DNA from 2 places in the Maribacter aurantiacus genome. Region 1 is predicted to be linked to the other one. Evidence: riboswitches for the same ligand, from Rfam matches in the RefSeq annotation. Region 1 holds a riboswitch; the other holds the start of a gene.
What was found. Region 1 has a riboswitch for S-adenosylmethionine ahead of FEK29_RS15265 (homocysteine S-methyltransferase family protein). Riboswitches for the same ligand answer to the same signal wherever they lie in the genome.
Positions count from the first base shown of each region.

Region 2: linked by a shared signal. The riboswitch ahead of FEK29_RS16945 (O-acetylhomoserine aminocarboxypropyltransferase/cysteine synthase family protein) and the one ahead of FEK29_RS15265 (homocysteine S-methyltransferase family protein) in region 1 are both predicted to bind S-adenosylmethionine.

Region 1 is NZ_VBUK01000011.1:13,714-25,611, reverse strand. Features, by position in the region: gene metH (methionine synthase) at 1-1,858, opposite strand, end outside; gene FEK29_RS15265 (homocysteine S-methyltransferase family protein) at 1,861-2,865, opposite strand; SAM riboswitch class I at 2,959-3,084, opposite strand; gene FEK29_RS15260 (NAD(P)/FAD-dependent oxidoreductase) at 3,224-4,285, opposite strand; gene cobA (uroporphyrinogen-III C-methyltransferase) at 4,345-5,181, opposite strand; gene FEK29_RS15250 (HEPN domain-containing protein) at 5,183-7,273, opposite strand; gene FEK29_RS15245 (sulfate adenylyltransferase subunit 1) at 7,383-8,630, opposite strand; gene cysD (sulfate adenylyltransferase subunit CysD) at 8,733-9,671, opposite strand; gene FEK29_RS15235 (phosphoadenosine phosphosulfate reductase domain-containing protein) at 9,681-10,304, opposite strand; gene FEK29_RS15230 (DUF2061 domain-containing protein) at 10,312-10,575, opposite strand; gene FEK29_RS15225 (RrF2 family transcriptional regulator) at 10,755-11,186, opposite strand; gene FEK29_RS15220 ((2Fe-2S)-binding protein) at 11,411-11,878, shown strand.
Region 2 is NZ_VBUK01000014.1:56,724-68,621, reverse strand. Features, by position in the region: gene thrA (bifunctional aspartate kinase/homoserine dehydrogenase I) at 1-2,540, opposite strand, end outside; gene FEK29_RS16945 (O-acetylhomoserine aminocarboxypropyltransferase/cysteine synthase family protein) at 2,602-3,882, opposite strand; SAM riboswitch class I at 4,025-4,140, opposite strand; gene FEK29_RS16940 (endonuclease domain-containing protein) at 4,984-5,322, shown strand; gene FEK29_RS16935 (CocE/NonD family hydrolase) at 5,719-7,659, opposite strand; gene metK (methionine adenosyltransferase) at 7,763-9,019, opposite strand; gene FEK29_RS16925 (deoxynucleoside kinase) at 9,352-9,966, shown strand; gene FEK29_RS16920 (App1 family protein) at 10,073-11,098, opposite strand; gene FEK29_RS16915 (energy transducer TonB) at 11,269-11,898, shown strand, end outside.

The DNA.
Region 1 (11,898 bases):
AATCAATATAGGAGACTAATTTATCCAGCTCTTGATTTTCTATCACCTGTATCCCCATCATATGAGGTTCCTTTATTTTAGCGTTGCCCCAGTCGATTTGAAACTTATTCTCACGGGCCTGCACTATGGTTTTATATTCCTTCTTTACGGAACGCTTTAAAAATTTGTCCCTAAAGTCATCATAGTCTTCCTTAATTCTGATTTTGTAAGCCGCCGAAGTTTCTTTCTGTAGAAGATCGCCAACGACGGTTACGGCCCTGGAAGCATCGTTTACATGGACCACGGCCTCCGTATATTGGGGATCAATTTTGACCGCGGTATGGGCCTTGCTCGTCGTTGCCCCTCCAATCAGTAATGGGATATTAAAATTGTTTCGTTGCATCTCCTTCGCAAGATGTACCATTTCATCCAAGGAAGGGGTGATCAATCCGCTCAGGCCTATGATATCCACATTATGGTTTATGGCTTCCTGTATTATTTTTTCCGGAGGTACCATTACCCCCAAATCAATAATCTCATAATTGTTACACGCCAGCACCACACTGACAATATTTTTTCCAATATCGTGGACATCCCCCTTCACGGTCGCCATCAATATTTTTCCATTACCTTCGGAGTCCCCTTCCTGCGGATTGGCCAATTTCTCCTCTTCAATATAGGGCAACAAATAGGCAACGGCTTTTTTCATGACCCGCGCCGATTTCACTACTTGGGGCAGGAACATTTTACCGCTCCCGAATAAATCCCCTACCACGTTCATCCCGGTCATCAAATGTCCTTCAATGACTTCAATAGGTTTGTCAGATGCCTTTCTGGCTTCTTCCACATCCACTTCAATATACTGATCGATTCCTTTGACCAATGCCCTTGTAATTCGTTCCTGCAAGGGTTCCTCTCTCCAAGAATTATCCACCTTGCTTTCCTTGGCCTTACCTACAATGGATTCCGAAAATTCCAGGAGCCGCTCCGTTGCATCTTCTCGACGGTTTAACATTACGTCCTCTACGTGCTCCAGAAGGTCCTTGGGAATATCGTCATATACCTCCAACATCGTTGGGTTTACGATACCCATGTTCATTCCGGCCTTTATCGCATGATACAAAAACACCGAATGCATGGCCTCCCGAACTGGATTATTACCACGAAATGAAAAAGAAACATTACTTACACCACCACTAACACTGCAATAGGGTAAGTTTTCCCTAACCCATTTCGTAGCTTTTATGAAATCGAGCGCATTCAATTTGTGTTCGTCCATCCCCGTAGCTACTGGAAATATATTCAGGTCAAAAATGATGTCCTCTGGAGGAAAGCCCACTTGGTTAACCAGAATATCGTAAGAACGTCGGGCGATTTCAATACGTCTTTCGTAATTGTCCGCCTGACCAACTTCATCAAAAGCCATAACGATGACCGCAGCCCCATATCGCTTTATCAATTTGGCGTGATGTATGAATTCCGCTTCGCCCTCTTTTAGACTAATGGAATTAACAACACATTTACCTTGAACCACTTGCAGACCTGCTTCGATAATCTCCCATTTGGAACTATCGATCATGATGGGGACACGCGCAATATCTGGTTCGGCAATGACCAAATTCAAAAACTTGACCATGGCTGCTTTACCATCGATCAGTCCATCGTCCATGTTGATATCGATTATCTGGGCTCCTCCTTCTACCTGTTCCCTAGCAACATCCAATGCTTCTTCAAATTTTTCCTCTTTTATCAGTCGCAGAAATCTTTTGGAACCAGCTACGTTGGTCCTTTCTCCTACGTTAATAAAATTACTTTCTGGTGTAACCACTAAAGGTTCCAGACCGCTTAGTTTAAGGTATTTTTTTTGTTTGCTTTCCATATCTATACCTGCTCTACCATTAATGGCCTTGGCTTGTAATCCTTAACCAAATCAGCAATTGCTTTAATATGGGCGGGCGTAGTTCCACAACAACCCCCAATAATATTAATCAACCCTTTATCCAAATACTCCTTAATTTGACTCGCCATTTGTTCCGGATTTTGGTCGTATTCCCCAAAAGCATTGGGCAGTCCGGCATTGGGATGGGCCGAGATTCCGAACTCACTCTTCTTGGAAAGGACCTCTAAATGGGGCACTAAGTCCTTAGCTCCCAAGGCACAGTTGAGTCCTACAGTTAACAAAGGAATATGGGATACGCTAATAAGAAATGCCTCCGCGGTTTGACCCGTTAACGTTCTGCCAGATGCATCCGTAATGGTCCCGCTTATCATGATTGGAACGTCTATATTTCGTTCTTCCTTTACTTCTTCTATTGCAAATAAAGCGGCCTTACAATTTAAGGTGTCCGTTATGGTTTCTATCAACAAAACATCCACACCACCATCCAAAAGGGCTTCTACTTGTTGTTTATACGCTATGCGTAATTCCTCAAAAGTAATGGCCCTGTAACCTGAATCATTTACATCTGGGGACATACTGGCTGTTTTATTCGTTGGTCCCATACTACCTGCTACAAAGCGTGGTTTTTCTGGTGTTGTCAATGTGTATTCTTCGGCAACTTTTTTGGCGATGACGGCCGATTCATAATTAAAATCATAGACAAAATCCTCCATCTCATAATCTGCCATAGCTATGGTGGTGCTGGAAAAAGTATTGGTCTCAATGATATCCGCCCCAGCCTCTAGATATTTACGATGTACCTCCGCCAAAGCTTCTGGCTGCGTAAGGGCCAACATATCGTTATTTCCTTTAACATCTATGTGCCAATCCTTAAATCGTTCACCACGAAAATCCGTCTCTGTAAACTTGTATTGCTGCAACATAGTGCCCATCGCACCATCCAATACCAAAATTCTTTTTTGAATTTCCTCTTTTATATTGCTCATTTCTGTTTCATATTGGACGTTATAACCTCCTATTTTAAATCATTTAAATGTAACGTAAGGAATCAAGAATAGGAATTTGGGCTAGGCCTTTTGGGGTTATCTTTCCCGATGGCATTCGGGATAGAACGTAGCACCTACTTACCTACTGACCAAATCAGACTAGTCCAAGGGTTGCCAAGGCTTCAATGGGTCTATTCCCTCCACCTTTCTTGATAACAATACAGTTTTTAATAGAACTGGGGCAAAGTAACGGCTCTACCCGTTCAAAACCAAATAATCATTTTTGTAAAGACTTTTCCATAACAAAAAACCCTTCAATTAGTATTCTTGAAGGGTTCCTTAGTCGTTTCAAAAATTACTATGCTATACTTTGTACCACTTCTTTTTTAGCCTCTTTTTTGGAGCCATCAAATCCTTCTACCCCACCAACCGTAGTATATTTCATCACATATCGTTTGCCGGGATTGATGATTTGATAAGCATACTGACACATTACCGCCGCTTCATGAAAACCGGAAAGAATCAATTTCAACTTGCCCTCATAGGTATTGACATCTCCAATGGCAAAAACTCCCGGTATATTTGTCTGATAGTCCTTGGCATTGTTCACCTTTATAGCATTCTTCTCAATTTCCAATCCCCAATTTCCGATAGGACCCAATTTCGGTGAAAGTCCAAAAAGCGGAATAAAATTATCCACTTCTAGGTAGGTTTCACCCTTTTCGGTGTCGTTATGTTTGATGACAACGGCTTCCAACTTCTCATCGCCATATAATTTTTTAACCTCGGCTTCCGTGAATAATTTTATTTTACCCAATTTGGCCAATTCCGATGCTCTCTCAACAGAGTCCAAGGCTCCTCGAAATTCATTTCTACGGTGAACCAAGGATACTTCCGAAGCGACATCGGCCAAGAAAATGGCCCAGTCTAGGGCAGAATCTCCTCCACCGGCAATAACCACCTTTTTACCACGATAGACCTCCGGGTCCTTAACCATATAGGCCACGCCTTTATCCTCAAAATCCACAATATTGGAAATGGGAGGCTTTCTTGGCTCGAAAGAGCCCAAACCGCCTGCAATCACCACAACGGGTGCATGGTGCTGTGTACCTTTGTTCGTGGTAACTATATAGGAGCCATCTTCTTGTTTGTCCAAGGTTTCCGCCCGTTCTCCCAAGGTAAATCCGGCTTCAAATGGCTTTATCTGTTCCATAAGATTATCCACTAATGTACCCGCCAATATTTCCGGAAAAGCTGGAATATCATAAATCGGTTTTTTGGGATAAATCTCCGAGCACTGACCACCAGGCTGTGGCAATGCATCGATAAGATGGCATTTTAATTTTAGCAGTCCTGCTTCAAATACGGTGAATAATCCTGTTGGGCCTGCACCTATGATTACAATATCTGTTTTTATCATACTTCTTAATTAGGATTTAGTGGTTAGGAGTTAGCTGTTTAGGCAAAAAAATCTTTTATCTATTCACTTAGAACTTTTAACTCTTTACTATCTACATATCGTTTTTTTATTTCGATAAGCTTTTGCCGATGTCCAACCACTTCACCAATAATAATGATGGCAGGATTGGACAACCTATTCTTCTTTACTTCGTCTTCTATATTGGAAATAGTCCCTACCGCTATTTTCTCTTCCTTCCAAGTACCATTTTGGATAATGGCAATAGCTGTTTCGTCCTTCCCTTCCTTTTTAAAAAAAGAAACAATTTCGGGTAACTTGGACATTCCCATGAGAATGACAACCGTAGCATTACTTTTAGCTGCCAAGGCTACGTCTCCTGATAATTTATGCTGTTTTGTAGTTCCCGTAATGACCCAAAAACTCTCCGAAGCCCCTCTTTTAGTAACTGGGATATTTTGATAGGCCGGCACACTTAAACTGGACGAAATTCCGGGAACCATTGCCGTTTCCAGACCGTGGAAAGCTGCAAATTCCATTTCCTCGGCCCCTCGTCCAAAAACAAAGGGATCACCCCCTTTTAACCGGACTACGTGTCCGTGGGATTTTGCTCTGGAAACAATCAACTCATTTATTTGGTCCTGTTGATAGGTGTAACAACCTTTTATTTTTCCAACGAATATCCTTTCTGCCTTTGGGGCATATTTTAAAAGCTCTTCGTTAACAAGAGCATCATACAAAACTACATCGGCGCTTTGAAGGGCATTTATTGCCTTTACGGTAATCAATTCAGGGTCACCTGGTCCTGCTCCCACAACAGTTAACCTCCCCCCCGTTTGGAAGGGAGTGTTTACTGCCGCTGCGATTGTTTTTTGATTGGGTTGTTTGTTAAACTGCATTTTAAACTTGCGCTAATTCTCGTTCCCTATACTTTTCAACGGTTTCTAAAAACAATCTTGCATTTTTCAAATAGGAAGTCGCAAATTCTTTCGTGGGCTCATTTTTGTTGATTTGCAAAACCATGTTCTCAAAACCACCCGAAACCTCGATTCTACCATTGGCAACAAACTTCTCATCGAAATCCTTGATAATACTGGCGTGGGTGTTCACTTTGGTATTTTCTGACGTCAATAAGGCCTTGGCCGAATTAACCATAGAGGAATAAGCATAATAAATACTGGCCGCCCATTTTTCCTCCTCAAATTTCTCCTGGGCATTCTGAATCTTTTCCTTACTTTCAAAAAGCAATGTCGCAATCAAATCGATGACTACCCCGGCACATTCTCCCACACCGATAGCTTTCTCATATCTTTCGGTATTTCCCCAATCAACAAAATCATCGGCAGTTAGATCATCGACATTGGATAAATGGGTCAAGAAATCGTAGAAATACATTTGTCCTTTTCCGGCATAATAATCGGGAAAGGATTTTCCATTGCCGTTAGCATCAAAATCGTCCAATATCAATCGTAAGGCTTCAGGTCCTCGCTTACTAGGCACCTTAACTACTTTATCCGCAAACCGTCCATTTCCATTTCCATCGTTTCCACCTCCCAATAATACCTGTAAGGCAGGGGCCACCAATTTATCTTTAGTTCTAACGGACATACCCTGGAAACCAATATTGGCCATATTGTGCTGTCCACAGGCGTTCATACATCCGCTTATTTTAATGACCACATCTGGATTTTCAATATATTGTGGATATTCTGCTTTTATTACCCGTTCCAACTCCTCCGCTATTCCCGTACTACTCGCAATACCCAGATTGCAGGTATCCGTTCCGGGACAGGCGGTAATATCCAAGGCCTTATTATAACCGGCTTCAGCAAAGCCTAGTTTTTTTAGTTCCGCGAAGAAAAATGGAATGGCATCCTCTCTTACATAGGGAATCAATATATTTTGGCGCAAAGTCAACCGGAATTCACCCGCAGCATAGTTCTGTACCAAATCCGCTAACAATCTGGCCTTTTCCGTATAAAAGTCTCCCAAAAGAACCTTAATTCCTATCGCCACAAAACCATCTTGTTTCTGTGGTAGGATGTTGGTAGACTTCCATTTTTCAAATTCCTTGATATCGTCAATTTCTACTTTTGGAGCTTCGAGCTCGGAAACTTTTATTTTAGGGTATTCCAAGGCATCAATGGGATAGGTTTTAAAGGGAATTGCCTTGCATTCTTCATCGATCAGTTTTCTAAAACCATCCAAGCCTACATCTTTTAATAAGAACTTCATTCTGGCTTTTGCCCTGCTTTTTCGTTCTCCAAAGCGGTCAAAAACACGGACCACTACTTCCATCAGAGGAATTATTTTATCCGAAGGCAAAAACTCATATAAAACATCTGCATGCCTCGGTTGTGACCCCAATCCCCCACCAAGCATCACTTTAAAACCTTTAATACCTTCTTTGATTTTGGCAATAAAACCAAGGTCATGCATGTAGGAAAGTCCGGTATCTTCATCCGAAGCGGAAAAGGAAACCTTAAACTTTCGTCCCATTTCCTGACTCACGGGATTTCTCAAAAAATATTGAAAAAGGGCGTGGGCATAGGGCGATACATCAAAAGGCTCGTTTATATCGATGCCTGCGGTTTCACTGGCCGTTACATTGCGTACCGTATTACCACAGGCTTCCCTGAGGGTAATATCATCCTTTTCCAACTCCGCCCAGAGTTCAGGAGTCCTGTTCAAATCCACATAATGAATTTGGATATCCTGTCTGGTCGTAATATGGAGCCTACCTCTGGAATACTCGTCCGAAACCTCACAAATACGATGCAATTGTTTAGATGTTACCTTTCCGTAAGGCAACTTAATCCTGATCATTTGAACCCCTGGTTGACGCTGTCCATAAACTCCCCTGGCCAAACGAAGACTTCGAAATTTCTCCTCATCCAACTTACCGCCGTGGAACTCATGAATCTTTCGTTCCAACTCTAGGATGTCCTTTTCAACAATCGGATTTTCTATTTCTGTTCTAAAACTTTGCATTGCTATTTTTTATATGATCTTGTCCTGCTGCTTTAATAATAATATAAATCCTATCGGATTAATATGTTTTAATTTAAAATTATATTCAACATTTAATTCAGGATTACGACTAACTTATAAACCCGGCTCCTACCGTATTATTTGATTGTGTATCGATAAGAATAAAGGAACCATTGGTCCTATGATTTTTGAACTTATCGTAAAAAATAGGTTTGTTTAACCTAAAACTCACCTCCGCAATATCGTTCATACCCAACGACTGGGCTTCGGCATCCACTCCGGAATAATCCGGTGCAATTTTATGATGCACCTGATCAACCTTGGCCAATACCTTATTGACCCCATGCTGAACCACATATTTGTTCCCTGCCGCCAACGGCTTGGAATCCATCCAGGAAATGGTAGCTGTAAATTGCTTTTCTATGGTTGGGAGGTCATTGGCCTTGACCAACATATCACCCCGGCTCAGATTAATTTCGTCTTCCAAGGTAATGGTCACAGATGACCTTCTAGAAGCCGTTTTATATTTTTTATCGTAAACATAAATGTCCTTGATTTTAGACCTTGTCTGTGAAGGTAGGGCAACTACCTCATCACCCACACTCAACTCACCTCCGTAGACCTTACCTGCAAAGCCCCTAAAATCATGATGCTCCTCTGTTTTTGGACGGATAACATACTGCACGGGAAAACGAGGCGTGCCCACATTGGAAACCGCTGCAAGATCCAAAGCTTCCAAATGCTCCAATAAAGTTTCCCCCTTATACCAAGATGTATTTTCGGATTTATTTACGACATTATCACCCTTAAGGGCACTGACCGGAACAAACGTGATTTTTTGATCGGCATAATCCCGTTTCTCCATCAGTTTTTCAAAATCGGCCTTAATTTCATTGTATCGTTCCTCCGAAAAATCGACCAGATCCATTTTATTGATGGCCACCACTACTTCCTTTATACGTAGAAGATTATTGATGAAAAAATGCCTGTTGGTTTGCTCAATGACCCCTTTGCGGGCATCAATCAAAATGATGGCCGCCTGAGAGGTAGAGGCACCCGTTACCATGTTTCGGGTATATTCAACATGTCCTGGGGTATCGGCAATAATGTAGCTTTTCTTAGCCGTGGAAAAATAGATATGGGCTACATCTATGGTAATTCCCTGTTCTCTTTCAGCCACTAAACCATCCGTAGCCAAGGAAAAATCCAAATAATCGTATCCTTTTTGCTTACTGGTCCTTTCTATGGCTTCGAGTTTATCCGAAGTCAAGGATTTGGTATCGTAAAGTATCCTTCCAATCAAGGTACTTTTACCATCATCCACACTACCTGCCGTTGCTATTTTTAGTACTTCCATTTTTATGCGGTTAGCCATTAGGTTTTAGCTGCTGGCCATTAATTATTATTTGATTTATATCCGATAGCTAATAGCCAACGGCAGAATTTTCAAAAGAAAATTCTAAAAATATCCTTGTTGTTTTCTTTTTTCCATGGCCGCTTCGGAACGTTTGTCGTCTATACGGGCACCTCGTTCTGAAATGGAAGAATCCCTAATTTCGGCTACCACCTTATCTATACTAATGGCATCCGAAAGAACGGCCGCCGTACAGGACATATCACCTACCGTTCTAAAACGAACCATCCGTTCTTCCACAACCTCATCCTCGTCCCTGAATACAATTCCATCTTCGGCCGACCATATCATACCGTCCCTAAGAAAGGTCTTGCGCTTATGTGCAAAATAGATGGAAGGAATCTCTATTCCTTCATCCTTTATATAGGACCAAACATCCAGCTCTGTCCAATTGGAAATAGGGAACACGCGTACGTTCTGACCCAACTCGATCTGACCGTTCAACATATCGAACAATTCCGGTCTTTGGTTTCTTTCGTCCCATTGTCCAAAATCGTCACGAACAGAAAATATCCTTTCCTTGGCCCTTGCTTTTTCCTCATCCCTACGGGCACCTCCAATACAAGCATCGAACTTAAACTCTTCAATAGCATCCAACAGCGTCGTTGTCTGCAAACTGTTTCTACTGGAATATCTTCCAGACTCTTCCTTGACCTTTCCTTGGTCAATGGAGTCCTGGACATTTCTAACAATAAGTTCCAATCCCAGTTCCTTAACCAAACGATCTCTAAATTCTATGGTCTCGGGAAAATTATGTCCGGTATCAATATGCATCAAGGGAAAAGGAATTTTAGCGGGCCAGAAGGCCTTTTGGGCCAACCTTACCAAAGTAATCGAGTCCTTTCCTCCCGAAAACAATAAAACCGGTTTTTCAAATTGTGCCGCTACCTCCCTCAAAATATAAATGGCCTCATTTTCTAGGGCATTGATATGGGCGGTATTCTCACCGATTTCAACTGGCACTTCCAATTCTTTTACTTCCATAGGTATTCTTTATGTATGTAATCCGCACTCCCTATTGGCCAAAACCTTGGTGGGATCAAAATAGTTATGTTCATTGGGAAGATCGAACTTCCTTAAATAGGTGTCTAATTGGGTGTCATTATAATGATAGAAAGGACTCACTTTTAGCACCCCGTCCTTGCTCAAACTTAATATATCCAAACTATCACGCAAAGCTGTCTGACCTTTGCGCAAGTTCGTAAACCAAACATCTGGTTTAAAGTCGGCCATGGCCCTGGCGAAAGGTTCCAATTTCACTTGCTTGGTAAATTCCTCATGTCGTGGATCATCTATTTGTGGAATTCCCATTATGGCATCCCTATGGGCAGAGGTCTGTCTGGGAACATATAATTTGATGTTCAATTGTAACCTTTCAATTAGCTCCTCCGCGTGTTTGTAAGTCTTTGGGGTATTGTACCCCGTATCACACCAAATCACGGGAATGTCCTGACTTACTTGGGATACCGCATGTAAAATAGCGACTTCATAAGGCCGAAAATTGGTAGTAACCACCGGGGTATTACCGTGTTTCACGGCCCAAGAGATTATTTCCTCTGGTGGTATACCCTTGAATTGGGCGTTCAATTGTTGAATTTGAGATGTTGATAATGCCATACCTTTTTTATTTGCCCCATTTTATTAAGTTCCACAACCTTTCATGAAAAAAATAGAGAATCATTTTCGTGACAAAATCTATTGACGCTATGGATGCCGCAATTGAAATCTTACCGGTAAGAATGTACGAAATAACAAGTGTGTCCAGAGTTCCTATGATACGCCAGCTAAATGCCTTGGCAATACTTCGTATAGGCTTTTCGGATTTTTTATCCTCCGCGTAGGTCGTTTTTGTGGTTTTCTTATCTAAAACAAGTTGATCTGCAATCATCTTAAATTGTAAATTTTATTACCCTACTTAATTAGTAGAGTTTTCAAAAATAGAATTTAATTTTTACCTATCACCAATGAAATCCTTAAAATTTATAATTACCCTATAGAATTAGTAGATTATTAACAAAACAGGGGTTAAATTGAGATATTTCCAACAAGAGTTTTAGATGGGCAAGCTTATTTCTCGTCTTTGGGTTGATTGCAAAGAATATCCTGTAAGGTATTGTTTCGGTATACCGCCAAGGCACTGTCCCTAACTTGGAGCATCAATTTGTGGACGGAGCATGTCCTTTCGTCCGGGCAATCGTCACAGCTTTCGTAAAAATTAAGGCTTACACAAGGTACCATGGCAATAGGCCCTTCCAGTACCCGCATAACATCGGTCATATATATTTGGTCTGGGTCCTTCAAGAGGTAATATCCACCACCCTTACCTTTTTTGGAACTCAAAAATCCAGATTTACGTAGGCTTAGGAGAATACTTTCCAAAAACTTTTGGGATATATTCTCATGCTCCGCTATTTCGGAAATCTGGACGGGTTTTCGATTTTTTTGGTTTCCCAAATATGCAAGGGCCTTTAATCCGTATTTTGTCTTCTTGGAAAGCATATTTCAAAGATAATTAAAATTAAGGTTGAGAAATTTGGTGTAGCGATTTAGTCGATAGAAACGTAAACTGAAATAACACTGATAGCCAGTTACGTGTGAGTTCAGTTAACAGACTCTTTCTATGGCCAATATCAAAATAAAAAAATGTTAATCTAAGACAATACTTGTTCCATTACATATAAATATTTAGTAACTTGAAGCATCCGATTCAAAACAAACTCACTATGTCAAAATTCAGCTTAAAGATAAATGGAAAGACCCTAGAGGTCGATGTAGACGATAGTACACCCATGTTATGGGTGCTCAGGGACCATCTTAAATTGGTGGGAACAAAATATGGTTGCGGCATTGCCCAGTGTGGTGCCTGCACCGTTCACTTGGGAGATAACGCGATTCGTTCGTGCCAATTACCTGTTTCCTCTGTTGGCAACCAAGAAATTACAACCATAGAAGGACTTTCTGAAAACGGCGATCATCCAGTACAAAAAGCATGGCTAGAGATAGATGTTCCACAATGTGGCTACTGTCAAGCCGGTCAAATCATGAGTGCAACGGCCCTACTAAAGCGAAATCCTTCCCCCAGCGATGAAGAAATAGAAACGGCTATGAACGGAAACATTTGTAGATGTGGAACTTATGTACGCATCAAGAAAGCCATAAAAATGGCAGTCTCAGAGACTCAGAATGCATGACTCGTACAAAGCACCAAAAA
Region 2 (11,898 bases), on a different contig from region 1:
AACTCGATGACATCCTTGACCTCATAGGATTTTCCCTTGCTTTGGATGTTGGTCTTCCATCGACCTGTTACCCCGTTAGCGTCCAACAATACCTTTCTTGAATTGGCAATGGCGAAGACTCTCAAATCGATACCTTTTCGGGCCTCGATATTTTTGGCCGATTTCAAGATCTGGTCGATCAGTGTTCCTCCAACGTTTCCGTGACCGAAAACCGCCAGATTTACCTTTTTGCTCACCCCGAAAATCTGCCCATGCATCACGTTTACTGCCTTGGTCAAGTCCGATTTCCGCACCACCAAACTCACGTTTTTACCCGATACCGTATTGTTGAACAACAGCGGTACGATCTGGTTTTTGATAAGGGCATTGAAAGGTTTGTGGAAGGTGCTCAAATCCTGACCTACCACGGAAATGACCGATACGTCGGCTACCACCTTGATCATATTGATGTCCTGACTCTGGAAATCGCTCGAAAACTCGTTCTCCAAGGCTCGCTTGGCGCGTTCCGCCTTGTCGCGCTTCACCACCAAACCGATTCCCCGCTCCGAAGAACCCTGGGAAATAATGCTTACACTGATGTTGATGGCCTCCAAAGTCTTGAAGATACGGGCATCAATACCCACTTTCCCCAACAAACCGCGCCCTTCCAGGTTGATCAAGGCCACATCCTCAATGACCGAAATGGAACGGATACCTTCTTTGCTGGACTTGGCACTGATCAGCGTGCCCTCGTTATCGTCGTTATAAGTGTTTAAAATCCGTAGCGGAATGTTCTTTTCAATCAACGGAATAATCGTCTTGGCATGCAAAATCGTGGCTCCAAAGTTGGCCATCTCGTTCGCCTCTGCATAACTCAAGTTGCTGATTCGCTTGGCCTCCTTCACATAATCCGGATTGGCAGTAAAAATTCCATCGACATGCGTATAATTTTGCAACTCTTCGGCATCCAAGAAATTGGCCAAAAGGGCGGCGCTGTAATTACTGCCGTTCCTTCCCAGCGTAGTGGTTTCCCCGTCCTCGGTAGCGGCAATGAAACCCGTAATGATGGGAACGGCATCGTGGGGCAATTCCGCAAACTTCAACAACACCTTTTCCTTGGAAACATGTTCCAAGACTTTGGCATCCCCAAAAGTGGCATCGGTGGTAATGAGTTCCCGTGAATCCAAAAATCGGGCATTAATGCCTTTACCGATCAAAAGTTTGGTCACCAATTTAGCCGAAATCAATTCCCCATACGCCAAAACCTCATCCTTAATCTTGGCACTATAATCGCCCAATAAGGAAACCCCTTCGAACAACTTGGCCAAGCTCTTGAACTCCTTGGAAAGGTTTACATTGCAGTACGTATGCTGTTGGTAATTTTCCAGTGCCTCGAAATCTTCCTTGTACGGTTTTCCCTTGGCGGCCTTATCCAACAGACTTTCCAATTGATCGGTCGCCTTTTCACGTGCGGATAACACCACGGCAATATTCTCGCCTGACTTCACTTTGGAAACGATGACGTCCAACACGCGTTCCAATCCCTCTCCGTTGCTCAAGGACTTCCCCCCGAATTTCAAGACTTTTACCTTTCCCGATTTTCCATTTGTATTGAAAATGGAACTCAGCAGTTTTTCCATTTGCTCGAACTCGATCAGAAAGGCATCATGACCATGGAGCGATTGTACCTCGCCATAGGTTACGTTACTATTGGCCTGGGCCAACTGTTTAAAGGTATCCTTGTTCTCCTTCGCCGTAAAAAACAGGTCGGAATCCACCCCAATGATATGGATATTGGTAGCACTATTTTGAAGTTTGATGAAGTTCTCTTCGCCGTTTCGGGTCACATCGATGGTCTTCAACAATTGGTTCATCAGTTTATAGGCCGATAATTGAAAGCGTTCCTGTAACTTTTCCCCGTGGTGCATCAGCCAGCTTTCCACATTGAACACCTGAAGCTCCTCGTTCGTACTGCGTTTAAACCGCTCCTTGAAGGACTCGGGGGTACGATAGCACAACATGGCGTGCATACGGGCGTCGTGTACGGGCTGTTTGGAATTCACCAGAAACTGTTCCTGGATCTGACAATTGGCGATGAGCCAATCGGTCGATTTCCAGTCAGACGCCACTGGAACCAGATGCTCCGTCAAATTGGGATTGATGGCCGCCATTTCCCAGGCGATACCCCCTCCCAAAGAACCCCCGATGATGGCAAAAAGCTTTTTAATGTTCAGTTTTTCCAACCCCAACAAGAAAATGCGGGCGATATCCCCGGCCACAAAATCCTTATAATTTTCAATGACAAACTTATCGTATCCGTTTCCGGGGATGTTAAAACAAAGGATGGTATACTTTTTCGTATCGATGCATTTTCCATCGCCGATTAAGGCAGACCACCAACCGTTTTCTCCCGTAACGTTGGAATTCCCCGTGAGGGCATGGTTCACCAAAATTATGGGAGCCGTATGGAGCTTGGCCCCAAACAGTTCATAGGACAGTTCTATATCCTGGGTTACTCCAGAAAGCGTGGTATATTCCCTTATATGTAAATGATGTAGCATAGGATGCCAAAATTATCTATTTATCAGCGTTTTGCCGTGTATTGACTCGTTTCTTTTACCGCTAGATATTGGCTGCGGCAAAGGCCTGTTCCAAATCGGCCTTTAAATCTTCTATATCCTCTAGGCCAACGGAAAGTCGGATCAAATCCTGAGAAACGCCCGCACCCAGTTGCTGTTCTTGCGTCAACTGCTGATGTGTGGTACTCGCCGGATGGATAATGAGGGATTTTGTATCGCCAATATTTGCCAAAAGCGAGAATATTTTGGTGGCATCGGTCACGCTTTTGGCCGCTTCAAATCCTCCTTTAACCCCAAAGGTAACCAAGCCGCTTTGGCCTTTGGGCAGGTATTCCTGGGCCAAATCATAATAATCGTCGCCCTTTAATCCGGGATATTTTACCCAAGCGACCTCGTCCCTGCTTTGCAGCCATTCTGCAAGCTCCAAGGCATTCGCACTATGTTGCTTAATACGCACGGGTAAGGTTTCCAATCCCTGTATAATTTGAAAGGCATTGAACGGACTCAAAGCACCGCCAAAATCCCTAAGACCTTCCAAAATCAGTTTAAAGGTAAAGGCTGCAGCTCCCAAGGCTTCATGATATACTAAACCGTGATACCCTGCGGAAGGTTCCGTAAATTCCGGGAATTTTCCATTGGCCCAGTCGAAAGTACCCGCATCGATAATGGCACCGCCCAAAGATGTACCCTGACCCCCAATGTATTTTGTCAAAGAATGGATGACCAAATTGGCGCCATGTTCAATGGGGTTTAATAATGCCGGAGTGGCTACCGTATTATCCACGATGAACGGAACGCCCGCTGCTTTGGCTTCCTTGGATATAGCCTTTAAATCGAGAACGTCCAGTTTTGGATTTCCCAAAGATTCCACAAAGATAGCCCTGGTATTTTCCTTTACGGCCTTCCCAAAATTTTCGGGTTTTGAGGCATCTACAAAGGTCGTATGGATTCCCAAACGTGGGAGCGTCACATTCAACAGGTTGAACGTACCCCCATATAAACTGCTGGAGGCTACAATATGGTCCCCGGCCTTTAAAAGCGTCAACAACCCCGTAGAAATGGCAGCCGTTCCCGAGGAGAATACCACCGCACCGATACCACCTTCCACAGCGGCCAAACGGTCCTGAAGAATCTGGTTGGTAGGGTTGTTCAAGCGGGTATAAATAAAGCCCAATTCGGCCAAGGAAAATAGATTGGCCGCATGTTGGGTGTTATTGAATACGTACGACGATGTCTGATAGATAGGTACGGCCCTAGTACCTGCGGATTGTGTAGTGTCATGCCCGGCATGAAGTGCGTTCGTTGCTAATTTTTGATTGCTCATGATTTTTGTTTTTTAATGGTTAAGTCCTTGATTGATCGCGGACATCATAAATTGATTAAAAAAGCCAAACCCGAACCTGCCGACGATGCGGTTCGATAAAATCAAAAAGTTATAAGAAAGTGAATCGAAGAAATTTCGATGACTGTTATCCTTCCCCAAACGGGGTAGAATGTAGCACCTTCTTGTTTCCGATAATCGGGTGAACAAGGGTTGCTAAGGCTTCAAAGGGTCCAATCCCTCCACCTTTCTTGATAACTATTCAATACGTGTTTGAACTTAACGGGGCAAATATAAGGGCAGGAACTTTTAAAATCCTAATCAAATCCAAAAATTTAACAAAACCCTAGTGAAACGATAGGTTTAAACCTCTTTCCCTTTATGGCAAACCTTAAAAAGCTCCTCCCTTTAAAAAAGGGAGGTGGCGCGATACGGAGTATCGGGTCGGAGGGATTGTAAAATATTAATTAAAATCCCAATCTCCCCGACTCGGCATGGCCGAATCACCCCTCTTTGCAAAAGAGGGGTGCAAATTTTATAGCAAACAAGTGAAAATTTAAGTTCCAAAAAAAGCTCCTCCCTTTGGAAAAGGGAGGTGACGCGATACGAAGTATCGGGTCGGAGGGATTGAAAATATTAACCTAAATCCCTATCTCCCCAATTCGGCATGGCCGAATCAACCTTCTTTAAAAAAGAAGGGAGCAAATTTTATACTAAACAAGTTGATAATGTAAGTTCCAAAAAAAGCTCCTCCCTTTAGTAAAGGGAGGTGGCACGATACGAAGTATCGGGTCGGAGGGATTGAAAATATAAACTCAAAACCAAACTCCCCGATTCAGCAACGCCGAATCACCCCTCTTTTCTAAAGAGGGGAGCAAATTTTATAATAAACGAGTGAAAATTTAAGTTCCAAAAAAAGCTCCTCCCTTTTTCAAAGGGAGGTGGCGCGATACGGAGTATCGGGTCGGAGGGATTGAAATTTTTGAACAAACAAGTCAATCTCCCCGATTCAGCAACGCCGAATCACCCCTCTTTTCTAAAGAGGGGAGCAAATTATTAGTATTTTTAGTTGTGCCTAATAAACACCATAACCGCAAGGAATTTTTGGACAGAAGAAAAGAGCTTAGAAAAAAGTTAACTTCTGCCGAAGCCTTTTTATGGAAACATCTGAAAGCAAAACAATTGGAAGGTAGAAAATTCCACAAGCAACACAGTATTGACTGGTTCATTGTGGATTTTTATTGCCCTTCTGAAAAATTAATCATTGAATTGGATGGGCAAGTCCACATGAATCCAGTGGCCCACACCCATGATGAAAAACGGACCGAGCACATTGAGAATCTTGGTTTGAAGGTAATCCGATTTGAAAACAAAATGGTATTTGAAAATTTACCATCCGTACTAGAAGAAATCAAAAATAACTTTACAAGCTCCTCCCTTTAGAAAAGGGAGGTGGCTCGATACGGAGTATCGGGTCGGAGGGATTGAAAATATTGTACTCAAAACCAATCTCCCCGATTCGGCATGGCCGAATCACCCCTCTTTTCTAAAGAGGGGAGCAAATTTTATAGCAAACAAGTGAAAATTTAAGTTCCAAAAAAAGCTCCTCCCTTTGGAAAAGGGAGGTGACGCGATACGGAGTATCGGGTCGGAGGGATTGAAAAAATCAAACCAAAAATCAATCTCCCCGATTCAGCAAAGCTGAATCACCCCTCTTTGCAAAAGAGGGGAGCAAATTTTATAGTAAACAAGTGAAAATTTAAGTTCCAAAAAAAGCTCCTCCCTTTGGTAAAGGGAGGTGGCGCGATACGGAGTATCGGATCGGAGGGATTGAAATACTTACGGTAATACCGTAAACTCAATCTTGGAATCCGTGAAAACCGTATGGGTCTGGGTCTTAAAGTCGGTTTCATCCGCCTTAAAAATATTTTCCACATACGTTTGGGGGTTCAAATCTATTAAAGGAAACCAGGTGCTCTGCACCTGAATCTGTAATTTGTGTCCCTTTTTGATTGTATGGAATACATCCTGAAGCTTAATATTTACAGCCGTTTTTTCATTGGGCACAAAGGGTTCCGGGTCTGAGAAACTGTTCCGAAACCTTCCCCTTAATACCTCACTACGCACCATCAAATGGTAGTTGCTCATTTTAAGATGGTCCTGCATCTCCTCATGATTTTCGGCATCGGCAGGGTGCACATCGATTACTTTTACGATCCAATCCGCAGCCGTTCCCGTGGTGGCAACATTCAAATTCGCCATAATATCGCCTGCCAAGGTAAGGTCCTCTGTCAAAACATCGGTCTCAAAAACCAATACGTCCGACCTTCTTGCGGCGAATCGTTGATCGTCCGTCATATATTTTCTAGGGGTGAAAACCGATTTAATATCCTCCGAATACGGTACCGGTTTTTTAATATCACTAACGAACTGTATTCCTGTTTCGCCCCGCTTCTCCGTGGTCAATTCCTGATTTTCGCTCAGATACATATCCTGCTTCTCGACCCCGGCAGGTGGCCAGGTATCGTATTGTTTCCACTCCTTCCTACCGGAATCAAAGACATAGGCTTCGGGGAGTCCACTATTCATGCTTCCATCGCCTTTGAGAAAATGATGGAAAAACTTCGTCTCAATGTTTTCCTGAAAAAATTCGGAAATACCATCCCCAAAATAATAATTCCCTACGATGTTCTTTCCCCTGCTTCTGGCCCATCCGCCATGGTCCCAAGGACCAAATACCATGGTGTTGTAGTTGTCCTTATTATACTTTTCAATGTTTTTGTAGGTTTCCAAGGGACCGTACAAATCTTCGGCATCGAACCAACCCCCAACAATCATGGTAGCTACATGGTTTTTTACATCCTTCAAGTGTTGGATAAGTCCCCGGCTTTGCCAAAGCTCATCGTAATTGGGATGTTCCTTTAACTCGTTCCAAAAGAAATCGTCCGTCTGGCCGTCCATGGCCATCCTTGGGGTATCCCCGGTTTCGTACTCAAAAAATCGATCTAAATTTTTTAAGGGCCCTGCATCCAGAAAAAACTGATACTGGTCTTCCGTTCCCAGGTCCGGAAGGTCATACCATGCCGTATCAATGGGCTGATCCCCATTGGGCCTAGGCGTCCCGAAAACGCTCGTCGCCCTAAAATAACTCAACAAATAGGCGCCGTTGTGGTGGAAATCGTCAAAAAAGAAATCGCCGATACACGCCTGGGGCGAAGCCGCCTTTAAAGCCGGGTGCGCATCCACCGTGGCATAGGTGGAATAAAACCCGGGATAGGAAATGCCCCAAATTCCTACCCTGCCATTGTTGTTTTCCACATTGTTCACCAACCATTCTATAGTATCGTAGGTGTCTGAACTTTCATCGATGTCTTGATCCGATTTCTTATTGGGAATAAAGGCCCGCATATTTTCATAGTGGCCCTCGCTCAACCACCTGCCCCGCACGTCTTGATATACCACGATATACCCCTCCTTCATCATATGCTTATTGGGTGCGATAGCTTCCTTGAACTGACCTTCACCATAGGGTCTGGAACTATAGGGGGTGCGTTGCATAATGATAGGATATTTTACGGAAGTATCCTTAGGGGAATAAATGGTGGTGTGTAGCTTAATACCGTCACGCATTTCAATATCCACCTCCTTTTTGGTGTAATTGTCGGCTACATAGGTATCCGAAACCTCAATGGTCTCCGTAGTTTGGTTCGTTCTTTTGCAGGAATACGCAAAGGAAGTAATAATGAACAATGTCAGTAGATACTTTAAGGTAGATTTCATTATGGTTGAATTAATTGTCCTTAAAGCTAGGAAAGAATGGTTATTCCTGAAAATAAAAAAGAGCCATATATGGCTCCTTTATGTAAATAGTATTGAAAATTTGTTATAGCCCAAAGGCGACTTTTACCTCCTGCACCATATCCAATTTCTCCCAGGTAAACAATTCTACTTCCATTTCAACCCGACCGTTATACGGGGATTCGAAAACTTTGATCACTTTTTTGGATTCCTTACCCATGTGACCATAGGCAGCGGTTTCCAAATAAATGGGGTTTCTAAGCTTTAGGCGTTCCTCGACCGCAAAAGGTCTTAAATCGAACAATTGCCTTACTTTTCTGGCAATTTCACCGTCGCTCAAATTGACATTGGACGTTCCATACGTTTCCACAAAAATGGACGTAGGTTCCACTACCCCAATGGCATAACTTACCTGAACCAAAATTTCATCGGCGACGCCGGCAGCAACCAAATTTTTGGCTATATGACGCGCCGCGTAGGCCGCGCTACGGTCTACCTTGCTGGGATCCTTACCACTAAAGGCTCCTCCACCATGGGCTCCCTTGCCTCCATAGGTATCCACGATAATCTTTCTTCCGGTCAAACCGGTGTCCCCATGAGGCCCACCGATGACGAATTTTCCCGTGGGATTGATATGATAGGTAATCTGGTCATCGAACAATTGCTGAATTTCCTCAGGCAATTGGGATTTCACCTTAGGGATAAGGATGGATATGATGTCCGATTTAATCTTTGACAGCATAGCCTCATCGTTGGAATCAAAGGCATCGTGCTGGGTGGACACCACAATGGTATCGATACGTTGCGGTACATTTTCATCCGAGTACTCGATGGTTACCTGTGCCTTGGCATCCGGTCTTAAGTATTTTATTTCCTTCCCTTCCCTACGAAGTTCCGCCAAGGTGTGCAATATTTTATGGGAAATGTCCAAGGCCAAAGGCATGTAATTCTCCGTTTCCTTTGTGGCATAACCGAACATCATCCCCTGATCCCCGGCTCCCTGTTCCTCTTTGGAACCCCTGTCCACACCTTGATTGATGTCTTGGGATTGTTCATGAATCAAGGAAATTACGCCACAGGAATCGCCACTAAATTGGTACTCGCCTTTGGTATATCCTATTTTATTGATGACCTCCCTTGCAATATTCTGCACGTCCAAATAGGTATGGCTTTTCACTTCTCCAGCCAATACTACCTGACCCGTAGTAACCAAGGTTTCACAGGCCACTTTACTTTCTGGGTCAAAAGCCAAAAAATGATCCAACAGGGCATCACTGATTTGATCTGCCACTTTATCCGGATGTCCTTCACTAACGGATTCCGATGTAAATAAATACGCCATTTCTTTTTCTTTTAAAAAGGATTTGGAAGTTGCCCGACTAAAGGAGGTATTGTTTCTCAGGAGAGCGCCGGAAACGTTCCCGACACAAAACTGCTTTAGCATTTTTAACGAGGTTGCAATCAGTCAAATCCTTCCTCTTTATTTATGGGCCAAAGTTATTCAAAAAGTTTAATTATCAAAGTTAGATTAAGCGTTTTACAACCTAATTTTCTGCATTTTATCAAATAAAAATATTGTAGGCATTTCAACTACTATTTTTTCTGAAAGTTAATATACTTCGTATATTGTACGCTACAACTTTTTCAGAACAACTAACCGTTAAATAACACCAAATGCACATTGCCGTAGCAGGAAACATTGGAGCAGGTAAAACCACATTGACAAGATTACTGGCCAAACATTATAAGTGGGAAGCGCATTTTGAGGACGTTGTGGACAACCCCTACCTCGATGATTTTTACACCCAAATGGAACGTTGGAGCTTTAACCTTCAAATCTATTTCCTAAACAGCAGGTACAGACAAATTGTCCAGATCCGGGAAACCGGTAAGGACGTCATACAGGACCGTACCATTTATGAGGATGCCCATATTTTTGCACCCAACCTTCATGCCATGGGCCTTATGACCAATAGGGACTTTAAAAATTATTCCAGTCTGTTTGAATTGATGGAATCTTTGGTGGAACCCCCTGAACTGCTTATTTACCTTAGAAGTTCCATACCCAATTTGGTAAAACAGATACACAAACGAGGCAGGGATTATGAAAACAGTATTTCGATTGATTATTTAAGCCGATTGAACGAACGCTATGAAGCGTGGGTCCACGGTTATGATAAAGGTAAATTGTTGATCATTGATGTGGACGAAATTGACTTCGTGGACAAACCCGAGGATCTTGGTAAAGTAATTAACAAAATCGATGCGGAAATAAACGGGTTATTTTAAACCCTCTCAAGTAGACTACCTAGGGCTAGGCCACAAGGCATTCGTAGTAAGCGACCTTCTAATTTCGGGTCAGGCCTCGGTAAATAAAACCCTTTGGCGGTGCCAATTAAATAAAACCTTGTTCTTTTGCATGGGCTATGGCTTCTTCCGTTTTGTTCACCATTAAAAAGGGAATGTTTTTGTGGGCCGAGAACAAATTGGATACCCTGGCCATTCTTCGGCCGTCCGATACACTCCTCAAGTAAATGGCCTTTATCCGGTTGGGAAACAACTTTGCAATTTCAATGTAAATATCCGCGTCCTTTTCACCACTATCTCCAATTAGAATGAAGGAAAGCTGCGGATAAGTATTTAAGATTCCCGTGATTTCCTTTTGCTTTTGGGGTTTCTCACTTCGTTTTCTTCGGGTAAAACTGGACATACTTCGCAGTAAAATGGGACCTTTTGGGAATTTGTTGATCGTAAGAAAAAGTTCCAAATATCGGTATAGGTTCCAAGGACTATGGCTTACATAGAAAATAGGGTTCGCCTCTTCCTCAGCTTTGCCTTGATGAAGTAGATGATAAAATTCCGCCGCCCCTTCCAAGGGCCTTCTGCTTGTCGCCCTTTTAAACATGGTATTGATAATCACTTCCCACTTTAAGGAAGAGACCACGCCCGTATGCAAGATGGTATCATCAATATCACTAATGACCCCAAATTTTGCCTTAGCACTGGGAATCAACATTTCCCCGGGAAAGCGGTTTTGGTTTATTATTTCCCTTTTTAGTTTGGTGTCCTGAAAGGAGATTTCAAATTTCACCCACCCTTCCTCGTTCACATATTCAGAAAGGTTCTCCACTTGCTCGTTCACCAAATAATATCCTTCATGGTCCGTCTTTCCTTGAAGGATGATGGTATCGCCAATGGCAATTCGTATTGGGGTGTTTTTAATCTCATCGGTCTCGAACCGTTTCCAAGTATTGATCAATAACTTAAAAGCGCCTTTATGCCCCAGGTCGATATTCTCATCTTCCAGCGCCCTACCACGGACATAGAATCTATGAGAAGTCCCATATCCATTAAATGCGATAATCTGAAGTTTATCCTTTTTAAGAAATCCCATATGCTCAAAAATACATTCATTTTCCATTGGGCATGAAAAATTTTACCGTAAAAATACCGCTAGTAGATTTTCACTCATTCAAACAGACCCTTCACTCATTGGCCATTTTAAGACCGAGTCCTTTAGCATAGCTTTAGTTCATAACAAAACGCATGTATAATCAGGCTTGCACCATGGAAGCCACAATTATTTAAAAGATGAAACCAAAAAAGAACCCGAAAAAAGACCTCATCAAAAAAAGTGGCCTTTTCTTTGTTTTAGGACTCATGCTCCTACTAGGGCTGGCATTTGTTGCCTTGGAATGGAAAACGTATGAACCTAACTCCATCTATGATGTAAGCATGAATGTTGCTCCAATTGAAATAGATGAAGAACCGCTAGAAATATTTAAGATTGAAAGACCCAAAATTAAACAAGTGCTTCCCCCTGAAATAAAAGTGGAAGACAACGATGTTGAAATTGATGAAACTGAAATATTATCTACAGAAGCTGATACCGAAACCGAAATAATTGAACCTGAAGATTTAGTGGTTGAAGAAATAGAGGAAGAGGTCAATGTAAACTGGATAACGATAGAAGATGTGCCCGTTTTCCCAGGTTGCGAAAATGCCAAGGACAAACGGGAATGTTTTAACGAAATGATGCAAAAGCATATCCAAAAAAACTTCCGTTATCCAGAAATGGCCCAAGAAATGGGGATTCAGGGTAGGGTCAGTACCCAGTTTGAAATCAAAAGCGATGGATCTATTGGAACCATACAAAAAAGAGGACCCCATAAAATTTTGGAGGAAGAAGCTATTCGCATTCTTTCAAAACTTCCTAAAATG